DNA from 4 places in the Arthrobacter arnarulunnguaqae genome. Region 4 is predicted to be linked to each of the others. Evidence: riboswitches for the same ligand, from Rfam matches in the RefSeq annotation. Region 4 holds a riboswitch; each other region holds the start of a gene.
What was found. Region 4 has a riboswitch for thiamine pyrophosphate ahead of ACHAAJ_RS09495 (sodium:solute symporter family transporter). Riboswitches for the same ligand answer to the same signal wherever they lie in the genome.
Positions count from the first base shown of each region.

Region 1: another riboswitch for thiamine pyrophosphate. It lies ahead of ACHAAJ_RS07080 (ECF transporter S component); the one in region 4 lies ahead of ACHAAJ_RS09495 (sodium:solute symporter family transporter).
Region 2: another riboswitch for thiamine pyrophosphate. It lies ahead of thiC (phosphomethylpyrimidine synthase ThiC); the one in region 4 lies ahead of ACHAAJ_RS09495 (sodium:solute symporter family transporter).
Region 3: another riboswitch for thiamine pyrophosphate. It lies ahead of thiM (hydroxyethylthiazole kinase); the one in region 4 lies ahead of ACHAAJ_RS09495 (sodium:solute symporter family transporter).

Region 1 covers NZ_JBIMER010000005.1:133,297-140,923, forward strand. The annotation lists gene cls (cardiolipin synthase) at 1-707, opposite strand, end outside; gene ACHAAJ_RS07070 (aminodeoxychorismate lyase) at 783-1,685, shown strand; gene ACHAAJ_RS07075 (ATP-binding cassette domain-containing protein) at 1,710-4,184, opposite strand; gene ACHAAJ_RS07080 (ECF transporter S component) at 4,200-4,817, opposite strand; TPP riboswitch at 4,868-4,997, opposite strand; gene ACHAAJ_RS07085 (DUF4235 domain-containing protein) at 5,068-5,337, shown strand; gene mnhG (monovalent cation/H(+) antiporter subunit G) at 5,345-5,746, opposite strand; gene ACHAAJ_RS07095 (MrpF/PhaF family protein) at 5,746-6,015, opposite strand; gene ACHAAJ_RS07100 (Na+/H+ antiporter subunit E) at 6,012-6,611, opposite strand; gene ACHAAJ_RS07105 (Na+/H+ antiporter subunit D) at 6,638-7,627, opposite strand, start outside.
Region 2 covers NZ_JBIMER010000010.1:5,676-13,302, reverse strand. The annotation lists gene thiC (phosphomethylpyrimidine synthase ThiC) at 108-1,913, opposite strand; TPP riboswitch at 1,911-2,018, opposite strand; gene ACHAAJ_RS10485 (helix-turn-helix domain-containing protein) at 2,078-2,665, opposite strand; gene ACHAAJ_RS10480 (IclR family transcriptional regulator) at 2,737-3,549, shown strand; gene ACHAAJ_RS10475 (GNAT family protein) at 3,561-4,055, opposite strand; gene ACHAAJ_RS10470 (acyl-CoA synthetase) at 4,060-5,640, opposite strand; gene hcaB (3-(cis-5,6-dihydroxycyclohexa-1,3-dien-1-yl)propanoate dehydrogenase) at 5,637-6,488, opposite strand; gene ACHAAJ_RS10460 (aromatic-ring-hydroxylating dioxygenase subunit beta) at 6,516-7,127, opposite strand; gene ACHAAJ_RS10455 (FAD-dependent oxidoreductase) at 7,171-7,627, opposite strand, start outside.
Region 3 covers NZ_JBIMER010000021.1:24,354-31,980, reverse strand. The annotation lists gene ACHAAJ_RS14190 (bifunctional hydroxymethylpyrimidine kinase/phosphomethylpyrimidine kinase) at 1-1,394, opposite strand, end outside; gene thiE (thiamine phosphate synthase) at 1,391-2,074, opposite strand; gene thiM (hydroxyethylthiazole kinase) at 2,071-2,901, opposite strand; TPP riboswitch at 2,893-2,986, opposite strand; gene ACHAAJ_RS14175 (aldehyde dehydrogenase family protein) at 3,060-4,523, shown strand; gene ACHAAJ_RS14170 (NAD(P)H-dependent oxidoreductase) at 4,648-5,202, shown strand; gene pgm (phosphoglucomutase (alpha-D-glucose-1,6-bisphosphate-dependent)) at 5,302-6,948, opposite strand; gene ACHAAJ_RS14160 (DUF4190 domain-containing protein) at 7,056-7,463, shown strand; gene ACHAAJ_RS14155 (amidase) at 7,456-7,627, opposite strand, start outside.
Region 4 covers NZ_JBIMER010000008.1:79,870-87,496, forward strand. The annotation lists gene ACHAAJ_RS09480 (SDR family oxidoreductase) at 1-487, opposite strand, end outside; gene ACHAAJ_RS09485 (acyl-CoA reductase) at 484-2,031, opposite strand; gene ACHAAJ_RS09490 (LuxE/PaaK family acyltransferase) at 2,037-3,233, opposite strand; gene ACHAAJ_RS09495 (sodium:solute symporter family transporter) at 3,230-4,693, opposite strand; TPP riboswitch at 4,686-4,800, opposite strand; gene thpD (ectoine hydroxylase) at 4,962-5,861, opposite strand; gene ACHAAJ_RS09505 (ectoine synthase) at 5,998-6,402, opposite strand; gene ectB (diaminobutyrate--2-oxoglutarate transaminase) at 6,475-7,627, opposite strand, start outside.

The sequences.
Region 1 (7,627 bases), on a different contig from region 4:
ATGACCAGGATCTTCCGGTGGTTTCGGAGGTCGGGGCGGCGCCATCGCCTGCGCTGGAGCGAGACGGGCAACATGGCGCGCCACTCGATGCCGGCGTCGTTCAGGCGCTTCTTGAGCTTCGGGAATCCCTTGATCCGGGCGGTGCCCAGGTGGTCGAAGAGGAAGCGCACCTTCACGCCGCGGGCCGACGCCGCGTCCAGCGCGTCCAGCAGCGGACCCGCGAACTCCGGGTCGTCGCCGACGATGTAGAACTGGACATGCACGTAGCGCTCGGCGTCGTTGACCGCGGCGGTCATCGCCTCCAGCGACGCCCGGTAGCCGGTGATGAACTCCAGCGCGTTGCCCTCCTGCATCGGGAAGGCGCCGAGGTTGCGGTTCAGCTCGACGGCGGACCTGACCCAGTCGGGGGCGTCGAACTCGCTGTCGTCGATGTCCAGGTGCTGCGTGGCCGCCAGGACGCGGTCGTTGACGTCCTTCTGCCGCTGGATGCGTCGCTCCGACAGGCGGAAGTTGCCCAACAGGAGGAACAGGACCAGCCCGACGACCGGCATGAAGAAGATGGTCAAAAGCCAGGCCATCGCCGTGGTCGGCCGGCGGTTTCCGGGGACGATGCCGATCATGACCAACCGGATGCCCGCATCGATGACCCAGGCGGTCACGAGAAGCCATGCGGGAAGCGATTCCCACAATGCGAGCGCGTCGAACACGGAACCTCCCAGTCACGCCGAACAATGCCCTCAAGCCTAGCCGCATCCGGCGTGCGCCGGGCGTAGGGTTTATCCATGACTGTCTTGGTGTTTGTGGACCCCTCCCACCCGGCCGGCCGGGTGGCCGACGCGTCCGTTCCGCAGCTGTCCGCACTTGATCAGGGCGCCACCCGGGGCGACGGCGTGTTCGAGTCCGCGCTGTACACGGACGGCGCGGTGCGCAAGCTGGACGCGCATCTGTCCCGCATGGTCGTTTCGGCCGCGAGCTGCGATCTGCCGTTGCCCGCCGAGGACGCCTGGCGGGCCGCGATCGCGACGGCGGTTCAGGCCTACGAGGCCGAACGCGCAGCGGGCACCGGCGGACCGGACACCTCGGACGACGAGGCCGTGGTGAAGCTCGTCGCGACGCGCGGACCCGAGGGCGCCGGCCACGGAACCGCCTGGGTGGCCGTTTCGCCGGCCCCTGCGCTGGGACGCCGGCAGCGCTCGGAGGGCATCGCCGTCGTGCTCCTGGACCGCGGCTACGACTCCACGATCGCCGACCGCGCCCCCTGGCTGCTGATGGGCGCCAAGACGCTGTCCTACGCCGTCAACATGGCCGCCCTGCGGCATGCCCGCAAGCAGGGCGCAGACGACGTCATCTTCGTCTCGAGCGACGGCCGCGTGCTGGAGGGCCCGACGTCGACGGTGCTCCTGGCCGTGCGCGAGGGCGGACGCAAGCGCCTGATCACCCCGATGCTGGAAACGGGAATCCTGCCCGGCACCACGCAAGGGGCCATCTTCGCCGCGGCCGAGTCGGCGGGTTGGGAGCTCGGCTACGGTCCGCTGGAGCCGCAGCACCTGATCCAGGCCGACGCCGTCTGGCTGGTTTCCAGCGTCCGGCTCCTCGCGCCGGTGAACTCGCTCGACGGCGTCGAACTCTCCCGCGACCCGGAACTGCACGCGGAACTCACAGCGATGGTCAACGCCATCCGCTAGCCGCGCCGCCCGCGCGCCGGGCGGCTACGTCCAGACGAGGTTCCATTGGCCGGAGGCCACGGACGCCCAGACGGCCGCCGCGCCCAGGAGCGCACCACCGGCCACGACGCCGAGGTCCCGCCGTGCGAACACGGATTCGCGCGCCCAGGACCTTTCGGCGCCGCCGAAGCCCTTGGCCTCCATCGTGACGGCCAGCCGCGACGCGCGGCGGATGGCCTGAACCAAGAGGCCGAAAGCCTGGCCCAGGTTCGCCAGGATGCGCTGGCCCAGCGACCCGCGCGATCCCACGCCGCGCGCGCGGCGTGCCATGCCCAGGGTCGTCCACTCCTCGACGAGGAGTCCGAGCAGCCGCATGCCGGCCAGCGCCCCGAGGACGAATCGGTGCGGCAGCCGGGCCTTCTGCGCCAGGGCGTTCGCCAGGTCGGTCGGGTCCGTCGTGGAGAAGACGAGGACCGCCGGCACCGCGACGGCGAACGCGCGCAGCCCCGTCGCGAGACCCGCGACGAGCGACCCCTCCGTGACCGTGAACACTGCGAGGTCCAACAGCACGGCGCCCGAGTCGTTGCCCACCAGCGCGGTGCCCCATGCGCCGAACAGCCCGGCGACCAGCAGCGGCCAGGCCCGGGCGAGGAAGCGCGCTATGGTGATGCCGGCGAGCGGCAGCAGGCACAGCGTCACCAACACCACGAGTCCGGCGCTCACGAAATCCAGGGTCGCCACCAGCGGGATGGTCGCCAGCGCGACGGCGCCGAGCTTCGCCAGCGGATTGGAGCGGCCGAGGAGACTGGTCCGGCCGGACGCAGTGGGCTCCAGCAGGCCGGGCCGTCCGACGTCGGCGCCCCCCTCCGCCGCGGGCGGACCGGCGGCGAGGGTCTCCACGGCCAGCGTGCGTGCGCCGAGTGCCGCGGCGAAGTGTTCGTCGTGGGTCACGGCGACGACCGAGGCTCCCGCCTCCAGATGCTCGCGCAGCAACAGCGCGAGTTCGGTCCACGTGTTCATGTCCTGGCCGAACGTGGGTTCGTCCACGATCAACACCGACGGCCCCGCGGCGAGCACGGTGGCGACCGAGAGCCGGCGTTTTTCGCCGCCGGACAGGGTGAAGGGGTTCGCGTCGGCCAGGTGCCGCAGCCCGAGGCGGTCCAACAAGCCATCGACCCGTTCGGCGATCTGATCGTCGCCGAACAGCGGAATCCGGCTCCCCGACACCCGCGCCTGCCGCGGACCGAACGCCAGCTCCTCGCGCACCGTGGCCGCCACGAACTGGTGTTCCGGCTCCTGGAAGACGGTGCCGATGCGGCTGACCAAGTCGGCTGCCTTCCACCGGTGGGGACGCTCGGCGAGGACGGTGGAGTTGGCCCTCGCCGAACCCTCCGGCGGGTCGCCGGGCGAGGTGAGCGCCGGCGTCGCGACGACGCGTCCCGAGCGTTCGGGAAGGAGTCCCGCGAGCGTCAGGGCGAGTGTGGACTTGCCGGAGCCGTTCGCTCCGGTGATGCAAAGGGCCTCCGCGGCGCCCAGTCGCAGGTCCACTCCGGCCAGTGCCACGGGGGCGCCCGCGGTCCGGGCCACGGACAGCAGCTCGGTGCGCAGCAGCATCTCCCCGGCCGGGCGCGCGCCGGCGTCGTCCGCCATCGCCGGGAGCACCGGGAGGATCGGCACGTGGCCGGGAACCCACACGCCGGCGCGGATGAGATCCTCGCGCACGGGGCCGGGGGCGAACAGTTCGGCGGGAGTGCCCTGGTGCGCCACGCCTCCCCCGGGCTCGAGGACCACCACGCGGTCCACGTGCGGTGCCCAGGCATCCAGGCGGTGCTCGACGATGACGGCCGTCGCCCCGGTGAGTTCCAGTGCCGCCACCACGGCGTCGCGGACCTCGCGGACGCCCGCGGGATCCAGGTTGGCCGTGGGCTCGTCGAGCAGCACCAGACCGGGCCGCATAGCCAGGATCCCGGCGAGCGTCAGCCGCTGCTTCTGGCCGCCGGAGAGGGAGGACGACGGATGGTCGAGCCCGACCCGCAGCCCGACGGCGTCCAGCGCCTCGGCGACCCGGGGCCAGATCTCATCGCGCGGCACGGCGAGGTTTTCGGCCCCGAACGCCACGTCGTCGCCGACGCGCGCCTGGACGACCTGCGTCTCCGGGTCCTGCTGCATCAGTCCTGCGCGGCCCGTCGACGCGTGGGCCGGGCGACCGTCGACCAGCAGTTCCCCGGCGGATGCCGTGTCCTCGTCCGCGTGGAGCACGCCGGCGAGGGCGTGGAGCAGGGTGGATTTGCCCGCGCCCGACGGCCCGGCGAGCAGGATCCGCTCCCCCGGCCGGATGTCCAGGTCGAGGCCACGCAGGGCGTCTCGGGTGCGGTCGGCATGCCGCCAGCCCCACCCTCGGGCGCTCACCGAGGCGGGCGCGTGCCCGGCGACGGGCCGCGTGCCCGGCGCGGCGCCGTGTTCGCCACGCCGCTCCGCTCCGTGGCCGGCGGCACCGGCGTCGTGCATGTGGGTGGCCATGAGGGGACCTACCGGCTAGCCCCGGGCCGGTTCCTGTCCGGCCTTGCGGGAGGCGAGGGCGGACAGCGCACCGGTGCGGGCGAGTGCCCGGGTGGCCAGCCAGGACAACAGCCCGGCGATGACGATGCCGGAGACGGTCATGCAGCCCACGTAGACGAGCTTCATGGCGGCGGTGTATTCGGGGAACCAGTTGAAGACGAACGCGTCGTTGATTCCGCCGAAGAGGCCCGCCGCGGCGCCGGCGAGGAGCGCGGTCACCAGGCCCCAGCGCCGGTAGAGGAACGCGGCGAACACGAGTTCGGCGCCGAGGCCCTGGACAAGCCCGGACACCAGCACGGTCCAGCCGTATTCGGAGCCGAGGAACGCGGACACGACGGCGGCGACGGTCTCGCAGAACAGGGCCGCGCCCGGCTTGCGGATGATCAGCGCGCCCAGCACGGCCGGGAAGAGCCAGAATCCGGCCACGAGCGCCGAGGACGGCGGGAAGGCGACGAAGAGGAAGTCCAGCGCGTGGTGGATGGTGTTCCAGCCGAAGAAGATGACGCCGGAGGCGACGGCGATCACGGCCGCGACGACGATGTCGACGACGCGCCACGAGGCGCGCGCGTTGCGGGGGTTCTGCAGGGTGGTCATGGTTTTTCCTCCTTGAGGGCAAGGAGGGGAGGAAGAGTCGACGGCGCGCTCACCCTGAGATCTCGACTCCCTTCGCCGGTACTAGCCGGAGCAGGTTCGAGGGTCTGCGTCGAAGCGCACTCTCAGCATCAGTTGACCGGGCCGTTGGGCACCGATCGTGACGCTCCCCTGTCGTAGTTGTTCAGTGTCCCCAGTCTAGCCCCGCGTTATGCTGGGCAGGTAATCACGCCGAACGACGGGAGCACTGCACGTGAACATTCTGCTGAAGGTGGGCGGCACCATCATTTCGCTGGTCGCGGGGCTGGCCGGCGCCAAGGTCGTGGACGCGGTCTGGACGAAAGTCACCGGCAACGAGCCGCCCAAGCCGACGAACCCCAAGACGCAGGCGGAGGCGACGCTGCGCCAGGCACTGGGCTTCGCCGTGATGTCCTCCGTGGTCGCGGCCGTGATCCAGGTGGCGACCAACCGCGGGACGCAACGCGCCATCGCGCGGTTCAACCGCACCCTCGACGAGGTCTAGAAGGCGTCTAGGGGCTGCCCGGCGGGGTCTCGCGGCCGCCGGCGTTGCCGTCGGCGGCCCGGGCCACCACCTCGTCGAGGTCGTCCAGCACCAGCGTTTCCTTCTTCAGGTGCCTAGTCCGGTATCCGGATCGACCGACCATGTGTGCGCTGACTGGTGCCGTCAGCAGCTGGAGCATCCACGCCAGGAACAGCGCGGGGGCCACGGACCACGAGCCCATCTGCAGGCCCACGGCCGTGAGCATCAGCAACAGCCCCAGCACCTGCGGCTTCGTGGCTGCGTGCATCCTGGACAGCAGGTCGGGAAAGCGGAGCATGCCGATTCCGGCGGCGAACGACATCAGCGCGCCGACGACCAGGAAGACGGCGGACACCACGTCCACGGCGGTCCCCCACAGCGAATTGTCCATTAGGAGTTCCTCCGGTCCGTCACGTAGCGCGAGATCGTCACCGAGCCGATGAAGCCGATCACGCTGGCCGCCAGGACAAACGGCAGGTGGTCGATGTGGTGGTTCGCGGCCATGTCGATGCACAGGGCGGCGACGACGATGGTCAGGAGCACATCCAGGCCGATGACCCTCTCCAGGATGGAGGGGCCGCGGGCTATGCGGACGAGGGCCAGGGCCGCGGCGGCCGCGATCAGCAGTCCCGAGGCCCATACGGCGATGTCCATGATCATGCTGTCCTCCCGCGCTTCGCGCCGGCCTCGGCGCCGTTCTCCGCCTCGAGCGAGGCAAGTTCCTCGCGCGTCCCCATCACGCGAATCAGCCGGGCCTCGGTGGCGCGCACCTTGCGGCGGAAGTCCTCCGCCTCCTCCCGGGTGTTCACGTCCAGGACGTGGAGATACAGGGTCGCGTTGGGACGGTCCACCTCCACGGTGAACGATCCCGGTATCAGGGTGAGGACGTGGGAGACCGTGGTGATCATCAGGTCCTCGCGGCTGCGCAGGCCCACCCCGACGACGGCGCTGCGCACCTTGGGGCCCTTGACCAGCGCGGTGCCGAGGACCTGGAAACTCGCGACGGCGATGTCCCACACGAACCGCGCGGCGAAGAGCGCTGCGCGCCACACGTTGAACCGGCCGCTGAGCTCCACCGGCGGTAGCCGGAACGCGGACACGACGCCGAGGGAGATCAGGAACCCGAACACCAGGTTGCCGATGGCGAAGTCCCGCCAGAGCGCGCCCCAGACGAGCACCATCCACACCAGCAGCGGCAGCTCCACCATGAAGCGCGCACGCTTGCGGCGACGGGATGCGGCGCCGGGGGTGCGCATGCCCAGTGCGGACGGACGCGTGGGAGTCACGGTGCCACTCCCGTCACGGGTGCGTTGCGCTCCGAGGCGGTCCCCAGCACCGCCGAGATGTAGTCGTTGCGGTCCATCATGTTGCGCGCCGCCTGCTCGCTGAGTCCGAACAGCGGGCCGGCGAACACCGTCAGCGACAGGCCCAGGACCACCAGGGCGGCCGTCGAGCCGACCATGGCGCGGGGCAGGAGCTCGATGTCGCCGCGGTCGCTGAACCGGCTGGCGGGATGGTCGGCGACGTGGCGGTAGGTGGTCACGCGCCCGCCGTCGGCCGCGCCGACCAGGAGCAGCGGGTCCGGGTCCTCCGCGTCCTCCGCCTTCCGCCAGAACGCCCGGTTCCAGACCCGAGCGACGGCCAGCAGGGTCAGCAGCGACGTGGCCACGGCCCCGCCCAGGAGAACCCAGGCCAGCGGTGTCCCGAGTTCGATCCCGCCCTGCAGCAGCCCCAGCTTGCCCAGGAAGCCGGAGAACGGCGGGATGCCGGCCAGGTTCATGGCCGGGAGGAAGAACAGGACGGCCAGCACCGGGGAAAGCTTGGAGAGCGATCCGAGCCGGTCGGCGTTCGAGGTCCCGGCGCGGCGTTCGATCAGGCCCGTCACGAGGAACAGGGACGTCTGGACGATGATGTGGTGGGCGACGTAGTAGACCGTCGCGGCAAGCGCCGCCACGTTGCCGATGGCGAGCCCGAACACCATGAAACCGATGTGGCTGGTGAGCGTGAAGGAGAGCATGCGTTTGATGTCCGCCTGCGCGATGGCGCCGAGGATCCCCACGATCATCGTCAGCAGCGCGACCACCATCAGCACCGAGTTGATGCGGTCCCCGGGGAACAGCAGGGTCTCGGTGCGCACCATGGCGTAGATGCCGACCTTGGTCAGCAGTCCCGCGAACACCGCGGTCACGGGCGCGGGGGCCGTCGGGTAGGAGTCCGGGAGCCAGAACGAGAGCGGGAAGACCGCGGCCTTGATCCCGAACGCCACCAGGAG
Region 2 (7,627 bases), on a different contig from region 4:
GACCTGTCGCGGCGGTCCTATGCCCCGCCTGTCGGTGCCCACCGCCACTGGACCCCGTCCGCGCCGCCTCGCTTCGGGCGGCGCGGACGGGGTCCAGTGCTTCGAGGTTAGGCGTTCGGCGAGCCCACCCCGATGGTCTGCTGCAGGTAGACGCTGCCGCCGGCCCCGGCGAACTCGCGGCTCTTCTCCTCCATGCCCTCGGAGATCCGCCGCTCGATGTCCTCGGCCAGCACCTGCTGGTCCGCGGCCGAGCCGAACTGCTTGCGGATGTCCTGCGAGATCCGCATGGAACAGAACTTCGGCCCGCACATCGAGCAGAAGTGCGCCGTCTTGGCCGGCTCGGCCGGCAGCGTCTCGTCGTGGAACGCCTCCGCCGTGGCCGGATCCAGCGACAACGCGAACTGGTCCTTCCAGCGGAACTCGAAGCGCGCCTTGGACAGGGCGTCGTCACGCTCGTGCGCACCCGGATGGCCCTTGGCCAGGTCGGCGGCGTGCGCGGCGATCTTGTACGTGATCACCCCGGTCTTCACGTCGTCCTTGTTCGGCAGCCCGAGGTGCTCCTTCGGGGTGACGTAGCAGAGCATCGCCGTGCCGTAACGGGCGATCTCCGTGGCCCCGATGGCGCTGGTGATGTGGTCGTAGCCCGGCGCGATGTCCGTCACCAACGGGCCCAGCGTGTAGAACGGCGCGCCGTCGCACAGCTCCTGCTGGCGCTCCACGTTCTCCCGCACCAGGTGGAACGGGATGTGCCCGGGCCCCTCCACCATGACCTGGACGTCGAACTCCCACGCCCGTTTCGTCAGCTCGGCCAGCGTGTCGAGCTCCGCGAACTGAGCGGCGTCGTTCGCGTCGGCGATCGAGCCGGGCCGCAGCCCGTCGCCCAGGGAGAACGCGACGTCGTACCGGGCGAAGATTTCGCAGAGCTCGTCGAAGCGCTCGTAGAGGAAGTTCTCGCGGTGGTGCGCCAGGCACCAGCCCGCCATGATGGACCCGCCGCGGGACACGATCCCCGTGACGCGCTCGGCGCTCAGCGGCACGTAGCGCAGCAGCACGCCCGCGTGGATGGTCATGTAATCCACGCCCTGCTCGCACTGCTCGATCACGGTGTCGCGGAAGACCTCCCAGTCCAGCTTCGCCGCGTCGCCGCCGACCTTCTCCAGCGCCTGGTAGATGGGCACGGTGCCGATCGGGACGGGCGAGTTGCGGATGATCCACTCGCGCGTGGTGTGGATGTCGTCGCCGGTGGACAGGTCCATCACGGTGTCGGCGCCCCAGTGGGCGGCCCACTGCAGCTTGTCCACCTCCTCGGCGATCGAGCTGGTCACGGCGGAGTTGCCGATGTTCGCGTTGATCTTCACCAGGAACGCCTTGCCGATGACCATCGGCTCCGACTCGGGGTGGTTGATGTTGTTGGGGATGATGGCCCGTCCGGCGGCGACCTCGCTGCGCACCAGTTCCACGTCGCATCCCTCGCGGAGCGCCACGTAGCGCATCTCCTCGGTGACGACGCCGGCGCGCGCGTAGTGCATCTGCGTCACCACGCGCCCAGCTAGCGAACGCCGCGGGACCGGACGCGCGCCCTTCCATTCGGATGATGCCGCGCCGCGGCGCACGGCCGACTTCCCGTCGTCGTGCAGGTTGCGCTCGCGGCCGCCGTACTCCTCGGTGTCCCCGCGGCCCTCGATCCACGCGGCGCGGAACGGCGGCAGCCCCTCCAGCGGGTCGCTGCCCGGCCCCGCGGTGCGGTAGACGTTCAGCGGCGGATTGGGGTTTCCGTCCGGGGAATCGTCCAGGCTGATCGCCGTCACCGGCACGCGGATGCCGGAGTCGGCGTCCTCCAGGAACGCCGGCGAGTGGGCCGGGTGCTGTTCGGAGGCACGGTGGATGGACTGGTTTTCTGCTGAAACGCTCACGGATGAGCCCTCACTTCCTACGCCGGCATGACCCGGACAGGTTCGACGGTCGCAGGCAGCGTCAGCCTGATCTCAGCCCTTGCGAGGGCACCCGTGTGGACGATGGCGAGCCTAGCCCACTTGGGGCGCCCGGGCCAACGGGCGCCCCATTCCGGAGCGAGAGCTCAGGCCGGATCCCCGGTGCCGTCCCCGTGCGGGAACTGCGGCACCTGGGGCGCCGTCGTCGTCAGATGCGCGACGGCGGGGCCCCCGACCGCGCGGTAGGCGTGTTCCGCGTCGCCCGGGAAACGCAGGAAATCGCCCTCGCCCAGGCGGCGGAGGTCCCCCACCGGACCGGCCTCCAGCGTCCCGGACACCACATACAACTGGTGCAGGGACCCGAATCCGTGCACCTCGACCACGCGCGTCTTCGTCGACGGATGCACGCGCAGGACATGCGTCCGGACGTATCCGGACCCATAGATCCGGTCCAGGTCCCTGACGTGCGCGACGCCAGCGGCACGCCAGGATGCGTCCGCCGCCAACGACTCGTGGACGGGAGTCCCCCATTCGGTCAGCAGCCGCACGACGCTGACGCCGAGCCCGTGCCCGATGCTCTCCAGGGTCCCCACCGTGGGGTTCCCGACGCCGCCCTCCACCTTGGACAGGGTCTGCTTGGAGATGCCCGCCAGCGCCGCAAGCTCGCCGAGCGAGAGGTCGCGCTCCACGCGGAAACGGCGGATGTTCCGGGAGACGAGGTCGTTGGCCTGCACACCCCAAGTGTCACCTATAAGTGACGAACTGTCATGTTTGACAGCCGCACGATGGCGCGGGAAACTAAAGCATGACCCGTAGCACCCCCGCGCCCCGCGACGACCGGACGGCCGTCGACAAGGCCATGTCGCTGCTCAACGCCTTCGGCAACGACGCGTTCGTCGGCGTCGGCGTCAGCGAACTCGCCCGCCGAGCCTCGCTGTCCAAGTCCACCGCCTTCCGGCTGCTGGCCACCCTGCAGAACAACGGTGCCGTGGAGCGCGCCGGCAACGCATACCGACTGGGAAAGATGATCCAGGACCTGGGCTCGACGCAGGAGGACGCGCTGCAGGGCCGCATGCGGGACGCGCTCACGCCGTTCCTCGCGGACCTCTACGAACTGACCAAGCAGACGGTCCACCTCGCCGTCCTGCAGGGCACCGACGTCGTCTACCTCAATAAGCTCTACGGACACCTGCAGGTGCGCAGCCCCTCGCGCATCGGCGGGCGTGCCCCGGCCTACTGCACCGCCGTCGGCAAGGTGCTCCTGGCCTACGATCCCGACGCCGCGGACGAGGCCATGCGCTCCGAAATGCTGGCCTGGACGCCGGCCACCATCACGGACCCGGACGCCTTCCGCCGCGAGCTCCTGGAGGTCCGCAACACCAACCTCGCGTTCGACCGCGAGGAGATCCTCACCGGTCTGAACTGCATCGCCGCCCCGATTTTCGGGCCCAACGGCAAGCCGGTGGCCTCGATGTCCGTGTCCGGGCCGGTCGGCAAGTTCGTCCCGGACTCGCAGGCCACCGTCCTGCGGAAGGTCTGCTACGCCGCCTCGCGCGCCGTGGCGGCGATCAGCGGGCAGCAGCACCAGGCCAAGCGGCAGGCGGCCAAGAGCGCCTAGCGCCGGACCGCCTAGCGCGTGGGGACGTCGTCGATCCGGCGCGACTCCTCGAGCACCCAGTCCGGTTCGGCGGCCATCAGGGAGACCGCCCGGTCCGGCAGGTCGACGTCGACGACGTAGCGGTAGCCGGCCCTCTCTGCACGCGCGATCTGCGCGACGTCCCCCTCCGGGGTGGAGACCACCAGGCGCCGGCAGGCCGGTTCGGCCTCCATGACGCGTTCGGACACCAGCTGGAGCGCCTCCGCGGGGGCGTCGGGCGACGGCACGAGCAGCCGGTCCCGCACGGAGGCCGGGTAGGCGGCGTCCAACTCGCTCTTGGCCACACGGACCACCGAGACGCTCCCCCGCGGGGCCCCGTCCTCGGTGACCGCGAACGTGGACTCGAAACCCGGCTCCGCGGAAACCGGGGCGGCCGCCCACGACGGCGGAAGCGCATCGGGCCAGCGCAACTGGTCGACCTCGTCGTTGGCGTGGTCGTTGTCGGCGTGCTCGTCGTGGTCCATCATGCGGCTACTCCTCCTCGCTGACCAGGCGGCGGATGGCCGGCTTGTCCAGTTTTCCCGCCCCGTTGCGCGGAACCGCGGCGGTCAGCACCAGCTTCTTGGGCAGCTTATAGCGCGCGAGGTAAGTCGCGGTGAACTCGCGGACGGACTCGATGTCCGGCACGGACCCGTCGGCGCAACTCATGACCGCCACCACCGACTCGCCCCACTTCTCGTCGTCGACGCCCACGACGGCGACGTCCAGGACGCCCGGGTACTCCATCAGCGCGCGCTCGACCTCCGCCGGATAGACGTTCTCGCCGCCCGTGATGATCATGTCCTTCAGCCGGTCCACGATGTAGAAGTAGCCGTCCGCGTCCCGGTAGCCGATGTCCCCGGTGCGGAACCAGCCGTCGTGGAACGCGGCGGCTGTCGCGGCGTCGTCGTTCCAGTAACCGGGAGTGACGTTGGGCCCCTTCGTCCACATCTCCCCGGTCTCGCCTGGCGCGAGGACGTCCGCACCGGTCGCCGGATCCACGATCTTGACCTGGCTGTACGGCATGGGGATCCCGCAGGATCCGCCCTTCGCGTACGTCAGTTCCGAGGGCAGGTACGTGGCGAACGGGGACGTCTCGGTCAGGCCCCACGCCTGCTGCACGGCTACGCCCTTGTGCTCGTACTGCCTCAGCAGCACCGGCGGGACCGGCGCGCCCGCGCAGATGAGCGCCCGCAGGCTGGAGATGTCGTGCGCCTCGAACTCCTTGGTCTGCTGCATCGCCGAAAGCTGCGCCGGGACCAGGAACGCCTGGGACACCCCGTACTCCTCGATGTCGCGCAGGGTCTGCCGCGGATCGAAGGTGCGGCGGAGCACCGTGGTGCCGCCGCGCACCAGCACGCGGATGGTCAGCGCGTTCAGCCCGCCGACGTGGAACAGCGGCGCGACCGCCAGGTTGGTGTCCCCGCGGCGCGTGTCCACCAGCGAATCGACGTTCACGGAGTTCCACCACAGGTTTCCGTGCGTGAGCTGCACGCCCTTCGGGACCCCGGTGGTGCCGGACGTGAACATCAGGATCGCCAGATCGTCCTCGGACCGTTCCACGGCCTCGGGCACCTCACCGCCGGCGGCGCCGAGGAACGCGGTCAGGGGCGTCCAGAACGACGCCGGCTCGCCCGCCACGGGCACGGCGGGATCGTTGTCCACGAGCACGAAGCGCTGCGTTCCGGCGTCGTGCCCGGCGAAGCCCGCCAGGGTCTCGACGACGTCCTGGTGGCAGGGCTCGACGACGACGACCGTGGGCGCCGAGCGCTCCAGCAGCACGCCGACCTCGCGCGGGGCGAGCCGGAAGTTCAGCGGCTCGAACACCCCGCCGAGCCACCAGGCGGCCAGCATGGTGGTGATGAAGGTGGCGCTGTTCAGGCCCAGGTAGGCCACGCGGTCGCCGTCGGCCACACCCTGGGCGCGTAGCGCGGAGGCCATCCGGCCGGCGTCGCGGGCGAGTTCGCCGTAGCCGATCTCGCGCCCCTCGTACACCAGCGCGGTGGAGTCGGGCGAGTACGCGGCCTGGCGGAGCACGCCGCCGACCGGGTTGATGTCGATCCGGTTGCTCATAGCTGGTCGCCTCCCGCGGCCCGGTCCCCGAAGCCGCGGACGGCGATGCCGCCGTCGGCGGGGATGATGGCGCCGGTGATGTTCCCGGCGTTGCTCCGCGATCCCAGCAGCACGTAGGAGCCGGTGAAGTCCACGGGCTCCACCGAGGCGTCGTGCAGCGGGATCAGCGGGTTGTTGCCCGTGACCTCCGAGCGGGCGAACGAGTCCGCGATGGAGCGGCCGTCCAGACCGATCGACGCCGGTCCGCGCAGGTCCGTGTTCATGCCGCCGACCGCGACCCCGTTGACGCGCACCTTCGGCGCGAGTTCGTAGGCGAGCTGGTTGACCAGCCCGCGGCAGGCGAACTTCGACGCCGTGTAGACGGGCCCGCCGCCGGCGGTGTGGAAGGAGGCGTTGGACAGCGTCATGACGATGGACCCCCGGGTCCTGACCAGTTCCCGCCACGCCGCCTCCACCGTGAGCAGGTAGCCCTTGACGTTGATGGAGAAAAGCTCGTCGAACGCGTCCCCCAACTGCTCCCCGTCCAGGCGCGTGATGGAGCGGTTGTAGTCCCAGATTCCGGCGTTGGGCACCAGGATGTCCAGCTTGCCGAAGCGCGCGACGGTCTGTTCGACGGCGTCGTGCAGGTCGCGCGTCTCGCGCACGTCGCCGGCGATCGCCAGCATGCGCTCCGGCGCGGCGCTCGCGTCAACCACGGCCTGCAGCTTGGCGAGGTCGCGGCCGAAGATCGCCACGGAGGCGCCCTCCGCCAGGTAGCGTTCGGCCACGGCCCGGCCGATCCCGGACCCTCCGCCGGTCACCAGGGCGACGTCGCCCCGGAGCCAGCCGGCCTGCTGTGTTTCACTCATGTGGACCTCTCGTGGTGAACGGTGCGGCTAGAAGAACGTGCTGAGGTTTTTCGCCTGGAGGACATTGGCGTCGAAGAGGATCTCTCGGCGCGCGACGCGGAATCCGCCGTCGGGCTGGATGCGCAGGATGTCCGTCCGTCCGCCGGCGTAGATGTCCGTTTCCGTTTGCAGGCGGTTGCGGTAGACCAGGAAGGCGCAGCGCGCGCTCAGGGTGCCGTCGCCCTGGTGGTGGACGGTGACGTTGGAGATCAGGTGGCGGGTCCGCGATGGCGGATCCTCGGCCCAGGCCATGCCGGAGTCGTAGCGGCGGATGCGCCAGGCCAGGGATTCCTTGGTCTCGTCGAAGTAGGCGGCCTCTCCCTCGCGTCCGATGGACAGCGCGGCCTGCCGGCGGAGCCGGTTGGTGCGCAGCGGGGCCCAATAAAAGAGGTCGTCGTCGAACACCTCGAGCCAGTCGGCGAAGCGGCCGTCGTCCAGGAGCTCGGCTTCGCGGAAGTAGAACTGCTGGACGCGGTAGGACAGCTCGGAGTCGACCAGGCGGCCGTCCAACTCGTCGGTCTTCGGCGCGCCCTTGTCCGATGTGGTGTTGTCCGGTGCGGCTGTGTCCAGCCCCGCCGTGGGGGCCACGTTTTCGGTCATGGTTTCGGCTCGCGTTTCTTGGAGGGGATCGATGGGATCGGGGTTAGCGGGCGAGTTTCTTGAGGTCGATGTCCGGGTCCGCCAGCTTCGCGGGATCCACCAGGATCCTGCGGTCGATGATGCGGCGGGCCGCGCGCACGGTCAGGCCGCCGTCGATCGCGGCGCACCCTCCCATGTATCCGTCCGGGTCCAGCCGGAAGCTGGCCAGCGGGACGCCGTCGCGCTCGCGGAGCACCACGCTGCCCTCGCCGAGCATCGAGCCGACGCCCTCGACGTGCACGCCGTGGCGGTCGGACCAGAACCAGGAGGCGCCGTGCGCGGGCAGGTCCTGCCCGAGGAGCGAGGCGGCCGCCGTCGTTCCGGTGTTCATGGCGTGTTCCCAATGCTCCGCGCGGCGCAACAGCGTGCCATCGGGCAACCGCGTCCGGGACGAGTCGCCCACGGAGTAGACCAACGGGTGGGTGGTGCGCTGGTGCTCGTCGACCAGCGTCCCGTTGTCG
Region 3 (7,627 bases), on a different contig from region 4:
GCGTCGAACTCGGGTGAGGAATAGGCGGCCAGCCAGTCGGCGTAGGGGTGCCCGTCCCGGGCCGCCGCGGCCAGCCGGGTTCCGGCGTCCTGGTAGAGCCAGAAACACGGCAGGATCGCGGCGACCAGGACGGGGTACGTCCGGCCGGACGCAGTGAGGTGGTTCAGGTAGCCCGCGGTGGTCGCGGTGGGGTCCGGCGGGGCGGCGGACCCGAGATGGGCGCGGTGCAGCTCGAGTTCCTCCTCGAGGCAGCCCGTGGCGCAGGCGGCCCAGAAGCGCTGTTCCTCGGCGTTCGGCGCCAGCTCCGACGCCCGGGACAGCACCTGGGCGTACGTGCGCAGGTAGAGCGCGTCCTGCCCGAGGTAGTGCTCGAAGTCCTCCTGTCCCAGCGTCCCGTCCTTGAGTCCGCGGATGAACGCGAGGTCGTCGATGCCCGCCCGGATCCCGGCGATGTCCTCCCACCAGGAACCGAGCAGGGCGTCCGGGGTCGGCGGAACGCCGCCCTGCCAGAGCCCGGCGAAGTGGTTGACGGGGCCGTGTCCCTCGCCGGATCCGACGTCGAGGGCGTCAGCGGCCGCGAGCGCCTGACCGAGCCAGGCCTTGGCCAGGCGCAGCGCGTCCGGCCAGTTGCCCGTCCGCGGGTACAGCGTGGCGAGCGCCGAGGACAGCGAACAGCCCGTTCCGTGGGTGTTGCGCGTGGGCGCCCGTTCCCCGAGGACCTCCAGTACGACGCCGTCCGCGTCCACGAGCGCGTCGGGGCAGCCGCCGGGGTGGCCGGCCAGATGGCCGCCCTTGGCGAGGACCAGGATCCCGAACTCGGCCGCGACGGAGCGGGCCTGTTCGAGTGCCCGTTCCCAGCTGGCGGCCAGGGGTGCGCCGGACAGCTCGGCGAGCTCGGCGAGGTTGGGCGTGGCGAGGTCCGCGAGGGGAAGCAGCGCGCGCAGTGCGGCCCCGGCGTCGTCGTCCAAGAGCCGGTCCCCGCTGGTGGCGACCATGACGGGATCCAAGACCACCACCGGCCGCCCCTCCCCCAACCCCCGGAAGTGGACATCACCACCCTTAACTAACCCCCGGTAATGTCCACTTCGCGTGGTGGGGGGGAGGGATTGGAGCCAGGTGGACACCGTCCGGATGGTTTCCGCGTTGCCGAGCATGCCGATCTTGACGGCGTCGATCCGGATGTCCTCCGCGACCGCCGCCAGCTGGGCGGCCAGGAAATCCACCGGGGGGATGTGGACGCCGCTGACGCCGCGGGTGTTTTGCGCCGTCAGCGCCGTGATGGCGGTCATTCCGTAGCCTCCGCACGCGGCGATCGACTTCAGGTCCGCCTGGATTCCGGCGCCGCCCGAGGGATCGGACCCGGCGATGGACAGGATGTTGGGCACGGCGCTCATGCGCGGTCCCCCGATCGGCGCGCGGCGCAGGCCGCCTCCCATTCTGCGCGCAGCGATCGCGCGGCGGCGGCCGGGTCCTCCGCCGCGCAGACCGCCCGGACCACCGCCATGCCGGACGCCCCCGCGACGGCGACCGCGCCCGCGTCGCCGTGGCCCAGCCCGCCGATGGCCACGCAGGGCAGCGGCGCGGCGGCGACGAACTCCGCCAGCCCGCCGAAGCCGATTGGATCCGGGTGGTCCTTCTTCGTCGGCGTCGGCCGAACCGCACCTGTCCCCAGGTAGGAGACCGTGCCGGCGGGCATGGCCGCGAGGGCCTCCAGCTGGGGCAGCTTCCCCGAGCTGAGACCGAGAATCGCGTCCGGGCCGATCAAACGGCGCACCAGCGGCGCCGGCAGGTCCGACTGCCCGATGTGCACGCCGTCGACGCGGGCGCCGGCCTCACGGGCGGCCAGGTACACGTCCACGCGGTCGTTGACGACGAGCGCCGCGCGGCCCGCGGTGTGCTCGGAGCAGGCCACGACGTCGTCGAGGAAGGCGCGGGCCGGGACGTCCTTGCACCGGAGCTGGACGATCGTCGCCCCTCCGTCGACCGCCGCGGCGACGATCTCCGCCAGCGGGCGCCCGTTGGTGCTCCCCGCGTTGGCCACCAGGTAGAGCGAGAGGTCGAACGCGGCGCTCATCGCAGCACCGCCCGTTCCGCAAGCTGCTCCGGCGTCGTGGAGGACAGTGCGTCGAGAAATGCGACGGCGAAGCTCCCCGGACCCGTCGCCGAGGCGGCCGCGGCCTCCGCGGCCACCGAGAAGAACGCGTGCGCGGCGACGCTGCCGGCGAATGGATCGTCCGCGGCCGCGGCGAACGCGGCGACCAGGGCGCCCAGCGCGCAGCCTCCGCCCGTGACGCGCGTGAGCAGCGGGCTGCCGCCGTGCACGCGCACCGTGCGCTCGCCGTCCGTGATCAGGTCGACCGCGCCGGAGACTGCCACCACGCCGCCGGTCCGGCGGGCCAGCGCGGCAGCCGCGCCGGGCGCCGCGTCGACATCGTCCGTCGCGTCCACGCCGCGTCCCCCCGCGCCGACGCCGGCGAGGGCCATGATCTCCGAGGCATTGCCGCGCACGACGTCGGGGCGCAGCTCAACGAGCAGGCCCGCGAACCCGGTGCGCAGGGCCAGCGCGCCCACGGCCACGGGATCCAGCACCCAGGGCGTGCCGGATTCGTGCGCGGCGCGGGCGGCCTCGAGCATGGCCTCGCGCTGCTCGCGGTGCGGGGTCCCGAGGTTGACCAGGACTCCGGAGGCGAGGCGGGCGAACTCGGCGGCCTCGCCGGGAACGTCCACCATGGCCGGGGCGGCGCCGGCTGCGAGGAGGACATTGGCCGTGAAGTTCGCGACGACCGTGTTGGTCAGGCACTGGACCAGCGGCGCGGTGGCGCGCAGCCGCCCCAGGTGGTTCGCGGCCGATTCGGGCGAGACGACGGGTGGAACAAGGTGTGAAGGCGCAATGGAATCCATGGGCGACATCCCTCCGCTAGTACGAACTAGATCAGGTGTGTACGGGTGTGATCTCAGTCCCTGGCGGACACCCCGTGTCACTGCAGGCGAGCTTACCGCGTTCCGCCCGTGAACTCCCTCGTGCTCGGGCGGATGCCGAAACGGCTAGGTTGATGACCATGGGTCTTTTTTCTCGCACCAAGCCGCGTCCGCCGCGCGCGGACACCGTCGCGGACGCGTCATCGGCCGTCCCGGCCGTCCCCGTCGTCGCGGAGACCGTGACCCGGCTCCGCGACTCGGCGTCCACGCACCTGGCCCACCCCCGGAGGTTCCGTGCGGGGCAGCTGCGCGCACTGGAGCGCATGCTCGACGCCCACGAGGGCGAGTTCCTCGAGGCGTTGGCCGCGGACCTCGGCAAATCGGCCGTCGAGGCGCACCTGACCGAATTGGATCTGGTGCGCGGGGAGATCGACCATGCGCAGCTCCACCTCACCGAGTGGATGGAGGCCAAGGGCGTCCGCGTTCCGCTGGCGTTCCAGCCGGCGTCCGCCAAGGTCGAGCCGCAGCCGTTGGGCCTGGTGCTGGTCATCGGTCCGTGGAACTACCCGGTCAACCTGGTGTTCGCGCCGCTGGTGGGCGCGCTGGCCGCCGGGAACTGCGTGGTCCTCAAGCCCTCGGAGCTCGCGCCGGCGACGTCGGAGCTGATCGCGCGACTGGTTCCCCGGTACCTCGACCCCCGCGCCGTCGCCGTCGTGGAAGGCGGCGTCGAGACCAGCCAGGCGCTGCTGGCCCAGCGGTGGGACCATGTCTTCTTCACGGGAGGCGAGCGGGTGGGCCGCATCGTGGCCGAGGCGGCCGCCCGCCACCTGACGCCGACCACGCTCGAGCTGGGAGGCAAGAGCCCCGCCGTCGTCGTGGACGGCAACCCCGCGGCGATCGCGCGCCGCATCACCTTCGGCAAGTTCCCGAACGCGGGCCAGACGTGCGTGGCCCCGGACTACGTCCTGGCCGTGGGGACGGCCGCCGACGGGCTGGAAAAGCACCTCCCCAAGGCGATCGCGTCCTTCTACGGACGCAACCCCGCGAAAAGTAGGGACTACGGGCGGATCGTGAACCGCCCCGCGTTCGATCGGCTCGCCGGGTTTATCGAGGCGGCCGCGGGCGGCGCGGGCCGCATCGTGAGCGGCGGGGTTTCGGACGCGGAGTCGCTGTTCATCGAGCCGACCATTCTGGCCGACGTCGACCCGGCGTCCCCGGTCATGACCGAGGAGATCTTCGGGCCGGTCCTGCCGATCGTGCGGGTGGCCTCGTTCGACGACGCGGTGCGGTTCATCAACTCCCGTCCCTCCCCGCTGGCGGCGTACCTGTTCAGCGAGAAGCCCCGGCTGCAGTCCGCCTTCGAGGACCGGGTGCGCGCCGGGGCGATCGGGCACAACGTCTGCAACGCGCACCTGGCCATCCCCGCGCTCCCGTTCGGAGGCGTCGGGGCGTCCGGGCACGGGAGCTACCACGGGCGGGCGGGGTTCGAGACGTTCAGCCAGTTCCGGTCCGTTCTGTCGAAGACGGCCGTGGTCGATACGCTCAGGGCCGTGTACCCGCCGTACGGGCGTCTGAAGGCGGGGCTGCTGCGCCGGATCCTCTAGCGCGGCCACGGGGGTGTCGAGCGTCACGCCGGAGACGGGAACAGGCCGGTATTGCATGCGGTTGCATATTGTGGAAGATCGATCGGCCCCCGCGCCGGTTCCCCAAACCAATAGGAGCATCCCCATGGCAACCACCGTCCTGACCCTCGTCGGCTCGCTGCGCAACGGATCCACCAACCGTCAGCTGGCCGAGGCCACCGCCGCCAACGCGCCCGAGGGCGTGGAGGTCAACGTGTTCGAGGGCCTCGAGAACCTGCCGTTCTACAACGAGGACGTCGACATCGAGGGCCAGGTTCCGGCCGCCGCGGCCGAGCTGCGCGCCGCCGCCGGTGCCGCGGACGCCATGCTGCTGGTTTCCCCGGAGTACAACGGCACCATGCCGGCCGTCCTGAAGAACGCCATCGACTGGCTGTCCCGCCCGTACGGCGCCGGCGCCATGACCGGCAAGCCGGCCGCCGTCATCGGCACCGCGTTCGGCCAGTTCGGCGGCGTGTGGGCGCAGGACGAGGCCCGCAAGGCCGTCGGCATCGCCGGCGCGACCGTCCTCGAGGACGTCAAGCTGTCCATCCCGGGTTCCCTGGTCCGCTTCGCCGAGACCCACCCGAAGGACGACGCCGAGGTCGCCGGCCAGGTCGCCGCGGTGCTCGAGGGCATCCGCGCCGCCGCCGAAAAGAACTAGCGCGACCGAAAAGAACCAGCACGACGCCGGCGCCCGCCGGCGCGGAAAAGGCCGGTCCCCACGGGGCCGGCCTTTTCGTTGTGCCCGGTTCCCGGGCGACTAGGCGATCACGCCGTCGACCAGCTTCTTCGCCTCGGCCTGGACCTGCGCGAGGTGCTCGTCGCCCCGGAAGGACTCCGCGTAGATCTTGTAGACGTCCTCGGTCCCGGAGGGGCGGGCGGCGAACCAGGCGTTTTCGGTGGTCACCTTCAGCCCGCCGATGGCCGCACCGTTGCCGGGTGCCTCGGTCAGCTTGGCGGTGATCTCCTCCCCCGCGAGCGTCGTCGCGGTGACGTCCGAGGCCGACAGTTTGCCCAGCGCGGCCTTCTGCTCGCGGGTCGCGGCGGCGTCGATCCGGGCGTACGACGGCGCGCCGAACTCCGCGGTCAGTTCGCCGTACCGCTGGCTGGGGGACTTGCCGGTGACGGCCTGGATCTCGGACGCGAGCAGGGCCAGCAGGATGCCGTCCTTGTCCGTGGTCCAGGGGGTGCCGTCGAAGCGCACGAAGCTGGCCCCGGCCGACTCCTCGCCGCCGAACACGCCGGTTCCGTCCAGCAGGCCCGGCACGAACCACTTGAAGCCGACGGGCACCTCCACCAGCTCGCGTCCGAGCGATGCGGCGACCCGGTCGATCATCGACGAGCTCACCAGCGTCTTGCCGACACCGGCGCCGGAGGGCCACTGCGGTCGGTTGCGGTAGAGGTAGTCGATGGCCACGGCGAGGTAGTGGTTGGGGTTCATCAGGCCGGCGTCCGGGGTGACGATGCCGTGGCGGTCCGCATCGGCGTCGTTGCCGGTCGCGATGTCGTACAGGTCCCCGCCGTCGCGCACCTTGCCGATCAGCGAGGCCATGGCCGAGGGCGAGGAGCAGTCCATGCGGATCTTCCCGTCCCAGTCCAAGGTCATGAACGCAAAGCGGGGATCCACCTCGGGGTTGACCACGGTCAGGTCCAGGCGGTGGCGCTCGGCGATGGCGGCCCAGTAGTCCACGGAGGCGCCGCCCATCGGGTCCGCGCCGATGCGCACGCCGGCGTTGCGGATGGCGTCGATGTCCAGCACCGAGGGCAGGTCGTCGACGTAGCCGGCGAGGAAATCGAAGGTCCCGACCGATTCGGCGGCCTTGGCCCGCGCCAGCGGGATGCGCTTGACGCCCTTGAGGCCGGCCTCGAGCAGTTCGTTGGCGCGGCTTGCGATCCAGCCCGTGGCGTCGGAGTCGGCGGGTCCTCCGTGCGGCGGGTTGTACTTGAAGCCGCCGTCGCTGGGCGGGTTGTGGGAGGGGGTGATGACGATGCCGTCGGCCCGTGCGGCGCCGCCGTCGCGGTTGTGGGCCAGGATCGCGTGGCTTAGCGCCGGCGTCGGGGTCCAGGCGTCGCGCGCGTCCAAGAGGACCCGGACGCCGTTGGCCGCCAACACCTCCAGGGCGGTGTCCTGCGCCGGGTCCGAGAGCGCGTGGGTGTCCTTGCCGACGAAGATCGGGCCGGTGATGCCCTGGCCGGTCCGGTATTCCACGATCGCCTGGGTTATGGCCGCGATGTGGTTCTCGTTGAACGAGCCGTTCAGGGATTTTCCGCGGTGTCCCGACGTGCCGAAGGCGACGCGCTGCACGGGATCGGACGGATCCGGAATGATGTCGAAGTACGCGCCGCGCACCGCATCGACGTCGATCAGGTCCTGGGGGAGGGCTACTGTGCCCGCTCGGTTCGCCATGGGTACAGCTTTACAGATTCGCCGCCGAAGTCGGAGGTGTGCGGGAACATTTCGCCATCCTAGAATGGGTTCGTACAGCGGGGACGAACAGCGAGGACGCGGGGACCATGGGCAACGAGCAACAACGGCCGTTCAACGATCCGAGCCACCCCTCCTGGTACTCGGAACCGGGAGGTCCCGCGCCGCAGAATCCGTACGCCGCCCAGGCGCCGCAGCAGCAGGCCCATCCCGGCGTCTACCCCGGCGCGTATCCGGCCGCGGAACCGAAGACGCTGAGCATCGTCGCGCTGGTGTTGGGCATCGTTGGGCTCGTAACCGGCGGGTTCCTCCTCCTTCCGCAGATCGGCGCGATCGTCGTCGGGCACATCGCCCTGCGCCGGGAGCCCGAGGGCCGCGGCATGGCGATCGCCGGGCTGGTCCTCGGCTACCTCGTCGTGGTCCTGGGGCTCGTGCTCCTGCTGCTGCTCGTGCTCTTCCTGCCGGTCATGTCCGCCATGTCCGGGGACTTCACCTAGCCGCTTCGAGCTGCGCCGCCAGTCCCAGCAGCCCGGCCTCGGCGCCGGCGCGGCCGATCAGCTGCACCCCCATCGACAGTCCCGCCCCGGTGGACAGCGTGGGCAGGACGATGGCCGGCACGCCGGCCACATTCACGATCGACGTGAACGGCGTGTACTGGCAC
Region 4 (7,627 bases):
GGTCCGTGACCAGGTTGATGATCCGCCCGCCTCCCGCACCCTTCATCCCGGGCAACACGGCGCGGCAGAGATTGAACGCGCCGCCGACGCTGCCTTCGAACTGCGACTGGTACTCCTCCCAGGAGATGTCCCACGCCGTGCGGCGGGTCAGCGGATCGAACGTGTAGCTCCGCAGCGCGTTGTTCACCAGCAGGTTGACCGGGCCCCATCGTTCGGTGACGTCTTCGACCATCGCTGCGACGGCACTGGCGTCGGTGACATCGGAGGCGTACGCCTCCGCCCGGCCGCCCGTGGCCTCCACCTCCGCGACCACCCGGTGCGCCGCCTCGGCGTTCCGCAGGTAGTTCACGACGACGGTCGCCCCATGGGCGCCGAGCGCTCGGGCGGTCGCGGCCCCGATCCCCCGGCTGGACCCGGTGACAATCGCGACCCGGTCCGCCAGGAGGTTGCTGGTGCCCAGGGCGCGTCCCGGGCCCTCCCGGCTCACGGGCGAATCCCCTGGCTGACGTGGCGCCCAGGAAGCGTCCATTCGGCGTCGTAATGTTCCAGGGCAGCCTCGGCCGCGCCCTCGATGTCGACCCAGCGGACCAGCGACGTGAGGTTTCCGCGTCCGTCGTGGTGCCACCCGGCGGCGGGCTCCGGCATCTGCCCCACGGCACAGATCCGGTCGACGCCACACCGTCCCAGCGCCAAGGACCATGCGTCTAGACGTTCGGGCGAGCACGCGATGCCGACGCTCTGCAGGTAACGGGACAGGGGGCCCGCGAGGCGTACGACGTCCTCGATTCCGTCCACGGGATGCACCCGCAGGAGCCGGTTCAGCGGCGAGGGTTCGAACCGCACCGGCCCTTCCTCGTAGACCACGGTCCAGCTCGTTCCGGATTCGCTGGTGAACAGCCGGACCGATTCGTCCTCGTAGGCCCGGAACTCGTAGTGCGACCTGACCCGCTCGATGCCCGCGCTCTCCTCGAGGGTGAGCCGGGCGCGGGGCTTGTTGCGCTCGAACCGCCCCATTTCGGACGCCACGGCCTCCACGAACGTCCCGGGGTCCACCGCCCCGCCGCGTTCCACGAACACGCAATGCGGGGACAGGCATCCTTGCTGGTCGTACTGCGAGGCGTCGTGCGCCACGCGTCGGGCGGTCTCCGCGTAGCGGTTCAGCGCCAGGGCTTCCCGCCCGACGACGGCGAAGCTCATCTTGTGCCCGTGCGGCACGAACGGCATGCCTGCGGGAAGGCGCTTTGCGACGCTCTCGATGGCCAAGCGGCCACCGGTCGCGGTCACGGCCCCGGAGTGGGCGAAGGCCGCCTGTTCAATCGCGTCGTCCCCGCCGGGCCAGTGCAGGATGGACAGGCACGCGGCGAGGGCGGGGTCCTCCTCGGCCAGGCTGCGCGCAAAAAGCACCGCGAACAATGGTTCCCCGGACGCGGATTTTCCCAACGTCGCCGACTTCACCAGAAGCGCGCACACGAGGTTCCACACCGGCAGCCCCGGAACGTTGCCGGCGAAAAACTGCGTCGTCAGCCCCGGTCCGTAGGCGCGGGAACGTCCCTGCGCCCGGTTCGGCTGGAAGCCGTCGAGCACCAACGGGTTGTCGAAGTCCTGGGCGAGGAAACGCAGCAGTCGGTCTCGACGAAAGGTCTTGAGGTAGTCCTTGAGCCCCCGGCGCACCATGTCCGGCGAATACCCGGTCACTGTGGGCAGCAGCTCCTCGGCCTGCCGCCGCAACGGGTAGTCCGGATCCGACCATTTCGCCACTACCCGTCCGAGCACTTCGACGATCTCCATGACCGGACGCTCGGCCAGGCAATCGACCTGGGCTTGGAGGAGCCGCCGACACACGAGGTCCACCAGAGCCGGAGTCACGACCGGCATGCGGAGATCGACGGCGCCCCACGAGCGGGTTTCCCACGCGAGGCCGTCGAGCTCGGACTGGTTGAGTTGGGGCAGGAAGAAGCCATCGACGGCCGGCCCCGCGGCGGGCGGGCGGCCGGTGGGCGGCGGGACTTGCCGTTGTTCGGCGGCGGTCATGGCGATCAGCTCCGGTTCGCACCGAGGATTTCGTCCAAGGCGATCGAGCATCCGCGGGATTCGGTTCCCTCGGCACGGCCACGGAGGACGAATTCGGTCGCGGCTTCCCGACCGGGATCCGGTGCGACCAGGTGGCCGACGTCCTCGGCCAGAACCGCTAGGCACGATCCCCGGTTGGCCAGATCGTAGTGGACAATCAGGCCCCTCTGCCCAGGCTCCACGGACGCCCCGGTCTCCGGGTCCACCACACGGATCCGCGTCCACGCCGGGACGCCCTTGCGGCGGGTCCGGACGCCGGTTCCCTCCCAGCCGTCGCGGAGTGCGGTGTCGTAGTACTGGGAGCTGATCTCGGTCATCCCGTAGTAGTTGACGCACCGGGACTCGGGAAGTCCGAGGAGCCGCCCGAACCGCGCGCGCAGGTCCTCGGCGGACACCTCCCGGGAGCGTCCCTTGTACCCTCCGGTGTCCAGCAGGCGGCTCCCCGCCGGCAGGCGGAAGGCAAGTCCCTCGTTGTCGAAGGCGTCCAGCAAATGCACGTAGGCGAAGGAGGCGCCCAGCAGCGCGACGGGCTCCCCCGCTTCCTCGGCCTCCCGCAGGACCGCCGCCACGCGCCGCACGTCGAGGCGGTCGTTCTCCATGAAGTGGGTGCTGCCCGTTGCCCCGAAGAAATCAACCAGGCGGCCGAAGAAGTACGCGAGCGAGGAATGCGGCTGCTCCCCGGGGCGGGCGTTGAGCACCAGCAGGCGGATGCGTTTCCGGTCCGGCAGGAAGTAATGCTCAAATCCCGCGCGCAGCGACGCGTCGTACAAGTGGAGGTGCGGATGGTGGTTGCGCCCCCGCTGGGTGGGGTCGGTGCTGCCGCTGGTCATGAAGACCGCCGCCGCGTCCTCCGGTGGCTCGCACGCGAGAGTGAGCTGCTTGAACGCGGCCAACGGCACAGCGGGGATCTGTTCCCAGCTGGTGATCCTCCCCGGTTCCGCGCGGCGCGAGCGGCAAAAGCGCCGGTAGGCCTTGTTGTGGCGGTATTGGTGCTCGAACAACTCGAGCGCGAGTCCCCCGAATTCTGCCTCCGCGTCGCTCCCGCCGGCGCCGCCCCCGCCGCCGGTTTCCGACGGTGCGGCACCGCGTTCGACGAATGCCTGGATCCGCAGATCCAGGCTGTCGCGTTCCTCGGCCGCGGCCGGCTCCGCGTCGGCGGTCATCGGACCGTCTCCGGCGCATCGGCGGCGGATGGCCCCGGCCGTTGCGGCGACGTCAATGGCGTGGCCAACGCACCAATGCCCTCCATGTCCCGGCTCCGTCCGGACGCCAGGGAAACCACGACGGTGACCAGTGCGGAGGCGAACAGCGCGGCGAGGAACGGGGGAAGCGCGAGTCCCTCCGCGAAGGTCGCAACGGCAATGGCCTCGGGAAGGCTACCGCCGACCGCGAAACCGTACCCGAGGGCGGCCACGAGGCCGGCCACCGAACCGCTGACCGCGCCGCCCGGCGTCGAACGGCGCCACAGCCCCAGCAACGCGGGCACGATGGTGGCCGCGCAGAACAGGTCTGCTATGAGGAAAAGACGCAGCACCGAGAAGCCCTGGAACGCGACGAGTACCGGGATGACCGTGAACACTGCCGTTGCGATGCGTCCACCGGTGAGCCCCATGGAAGGGGTGTGCGTGACGGCAACCGCGGCGAGTCCGTTCTGCAGCGTGTCCACGGTGGATGCCACCAGCGCGAGGGTGAGCATGAGGACCAGCGCGAGAACCCATTGGGGCTGGAAATCCAGCAGGGCGAAGAAGGGTGCGGGCGGTTCGCCGAGGGAGACGCCATAGGCCGCCGCGAGCAGACCGACCATGCCCGCGGCGAAAACGACGGGAAAGCGCGTCACGGCCCCGAGGACCGCTCCGCGGCCCAGCGCACGCCCGTCCCGGGCCGCCCACACCCGCTGCCAGTAGCCGTTGTGGAAGAGGGTGGTTGCCGTCACCGCCACGACGAGCGTCAGTGCCGCCTCGACGCCCGTCAGGTCCACGGCGAACAACGCCGGATCCATCGGCGCGGCTTCCCGCGACAGTCCGCCGAAGAGCAGTGCGCCGACGACTATCAGCAGGGGAAACAACAGCCAGGATTGCCACCGGTCGGTCCGGATGGAGGCGCGGAGGCCCCCATAGGCCGTATAGAGAACGGTGATGAGCGCGACCGCGGCAATGCCGACCCGCGGATCCATGCTGGACAGGCGTCCGAGCACGGCGCCAACGGCGGTCAGTTCAGCTGCCAACGCCACCAGCATGTACAAGACGGAGATGCCGAGCACGTAAACGTGCATGGTGCGGCCGTAGCGGATCCGGACGAATTCGATCAGGCTGTGCCCCTCGGGAACCAGCGCCCGCAACCGCCGTCCCACGAAGACGAGGCCGAACAGGGGAACCGTGATCGCCACGGCGTACCCCAGGACGCCGGCCAGCCCCACTGAAGCGCCGACCTCGGGCGCCGCGAAGAGTATCCAGGCCCCGACGCCCGAGGCAAAAAACGACAGCCCCAGTCCAAGTCCGCCCTGGCTGCCGCGTGCCACCGTGAACTGTTCGAGGTCGCGGTCCCGGCCCACGGCCAGCCCAACCCACGCGAAAACACCGAGAACGCCCGCCAAAATTGCGATGGTCGTGGAAACACCAAGCATGAATGCTCATCCCTTCGCCGGCATTACCCGGACAGGTTCATGCGGTCGGCGACGTCGTCATTCGCCCTCTCAGCCCGGTTCGTACCCGAGCTCCCGCTCTACACGACTCGACTGTAGTCGCGCCGCTGCCCGCCTCCAAACCGGAATTCGTCAAGCGTTCGAGGCTTGGGATCGGTTCGCGGGCATGTTACTGGCCTACGCGCCGCTGGCCGTTCCCGGGGACATCGAACCCCGAAAACGGCCAGCGGGCGCACCGCCGTCGCACTGTCTAGCCCGCGGGCGTGAAGTCCCGGACTCCGATGTAGTCCGGGCGCGGCTCGGCCGCGCCGAACGGCTCCACCAGGGTGTTCTCGACGCTGTTGAACACGATGAACACGTTGGAGCGTGGGTACGGCGTCACGTTGCCGTTGGAGGCATGCATGCAGTTCGAGTCGAACATGATCGCCCCGCCGGCCTTGCCCTCGAGGACGTCGATCCCGTATTCGTCGGCGAACCGGGTCAGCGTCTCCTTGTCCGGGGTGCCGGCGCCCTGCATGACCAGCGACGCCTTGTAGTTGTCCTCCGGGGTCTCTCCCCCGCACGAGATGTACTTCTTGTGCGAACCGGGCATGATCATCAGCGGCCCGTTGTAGGAGTAGTTGTCCGTCAACGAAATCGAGACGCTCACCGCGCGCGGGGTGGGCATCCCGTCCTCGGCGTGCCAGGTCTCGAAGTCCGAGTGCCAGGAGAACTCCTTGCCCTCGAAGCCGGGCTTGAAGTTCACCCGGGACTGGTGGATGTAGACGTCCGAGCCCAGGATCTGCCGGGCGCGTTCCACCACCCGCGGGTCGTTGGCGATCTTCCGCATGACCGCGCTGGTGCGGTGCACGTCGAAGATCGAGCGCACCTCCTGCGACTTCGCCTCGACGATGGTGCGGTCGTCGGCGCGGACGGTCGGGTCCTCGGACAGCCGGCTCAGTTCGCCCCGGAGCGTCTCCAGCTCGTCGGCGGTGATGAGCTGGTCGATGGCCAGGTAGCCCTTGGACTCGAAACCCTCGAGGGTCCCCGCGTCCATGGGACCGTCGGTGGCGGATCCCCAGACCACGGGACCGGTCCGGTCCAGCACCTTGTAGTCGCTGCCTGTTCGTGTTGGATACTGGTCGTGTAGGCGACTCAGTGTCTCCGTCATGTCCGTTCCTCCTCGGTTGTTGCCGGTCTGCGCCGTACCGCGCAGACACCAATGTGCCGGACCTTTCGGGCCGGCACATCGTTGCTGCCCAGCCTTGCGGATGGGCAAATCCTTGGGGGCGCTGCCCCGGCGCGGGTTATGAGACCGGCGCGGGCTCCTCGACGATCAGCGGGTAGACGCCGTTCTCGTCGTGCACTTCGCGGCCCGTGACCGGCGGGTTGAAGACGCAGGCCATGCGCAACTCGCTGGTGGCGCGCACCGTGTGCTTCTCGTTGCCGTTCAGCAGGTACATGGTGCCGTCGCGCAGGTCGTGGACCTCGCCGGTGGTCTCATCCGTCAGCGTTCCCTCGCCCTGGACGCAGTACACGGCCTCGATGTGGTTGGCGTAGTGGAACGTCGACGTCGTGCCGGCGTAGATCACGGTGTCGTGGAACGAGAAACCGACGCCCTCCCCGGACAGCACCATGCGGCGGCTGCGCCAGGTGTCGGACTTGATGTCGCGGTCGGTGTCGTTGAGGTCGTTCAACTGGGTAACAAGCATGGTGCTCCTTTGGTTCTGGGGTTCCCGGGCCGCCGCGCGCGGCGGCCCGGGCAGGCGGGTTCCGGCGTCGTGCTAGACCGTGGCGAGCGCGGGGGCGCCCACGGCGACGCGCGTGGCGTCTGTCAGGATCTGCAGGCCGCGGTTCAGGTCGGCGTCGCTGATGGTCAGCGCCGGCATGAGCTTGAGGACCTCGTCGTCCGGTCCCGAGGTCTCCACCAGGAGACCGCGGCGGAACGACTCGGCTGCCACGAGGCCGGCGGTGGACTTGTCCGGGAAGCGCACTCCGGCGAGCAGGCCGCGTCCGCGGACGGATGCGCCTTCGACCGAGGCGGCCAACGCGTCCAGTCCGCGGTGCAGCGTGGCGATGGTGCCGGCGACCTGGTTCTGGAAGTCGTCGTTGGCCCAGTAGTTCTCCAGCGCCGCGGTGGCGGTGATGAACGCGGGGTTGTGGCCGCGGAAGGTGCCGTTGTGCTCGCCCGGGCCCCAGACGTCCAGTTCGCGGCGGAACAGGGTGAGCGCCATCGGCAGGCCGAAGCCGGAGATGGACTTGGAGAGGCACACGATGTCCGGCTCGATGCCGGCTTCCTCGAAGCTGAAGAACGTGCCCGTGCGGCCGCAGCCGGCCTGCACGTCGTCGACGATCAGCAGGATCTCGTGCTTCTTGCACAGGTCGGAGAGTCCGCGGAGCCAGCCGGCGCGCGCGGCGTTGAGGCCACCCTCGCCCTGAACGGTCTCGACGATGATGGCCGCCGGCTTGTCCACGCCCGAGCCGCTGTCCTCGAGGACGCGCTCCAGCCACAGGAAATCTGCCGTCTCGCCGTCGAAGTAGTCGTCGTACGGAATCTTGGAGCTGTTGGTCAGCGGGATGCCGGCGCCCTTGCGCTTCATCGAGTTGCCGGTGACGGACAGCGAGCCCAGCGTCATGCCGTGGAAGGCATTCGTGAAGGAGAGGATGTGCTGGCGGCCGGTGACCTTGCGGGCCAGCTTGAGGGCCGCCTCAACGGTGTTGGTCCCTGTCGGGCCGGGGAACATGACCTTGTAGTCCAGGTTGCGCGGCTCCAGGATGAGGCGCTGGAACGTCTCGAGGAACGTGCGCTTCGCCGGCGTCTTCATGTCGAGCGAATGCACGACGGCGCCGCTCGCCAGGTAGTCCATCAGCGGCGCCAGCAGCTTCGGGTTGTTGTGGCCGTAGTTGAGGGCGCCGGCTCCGGAGAAGAAGTCCAGG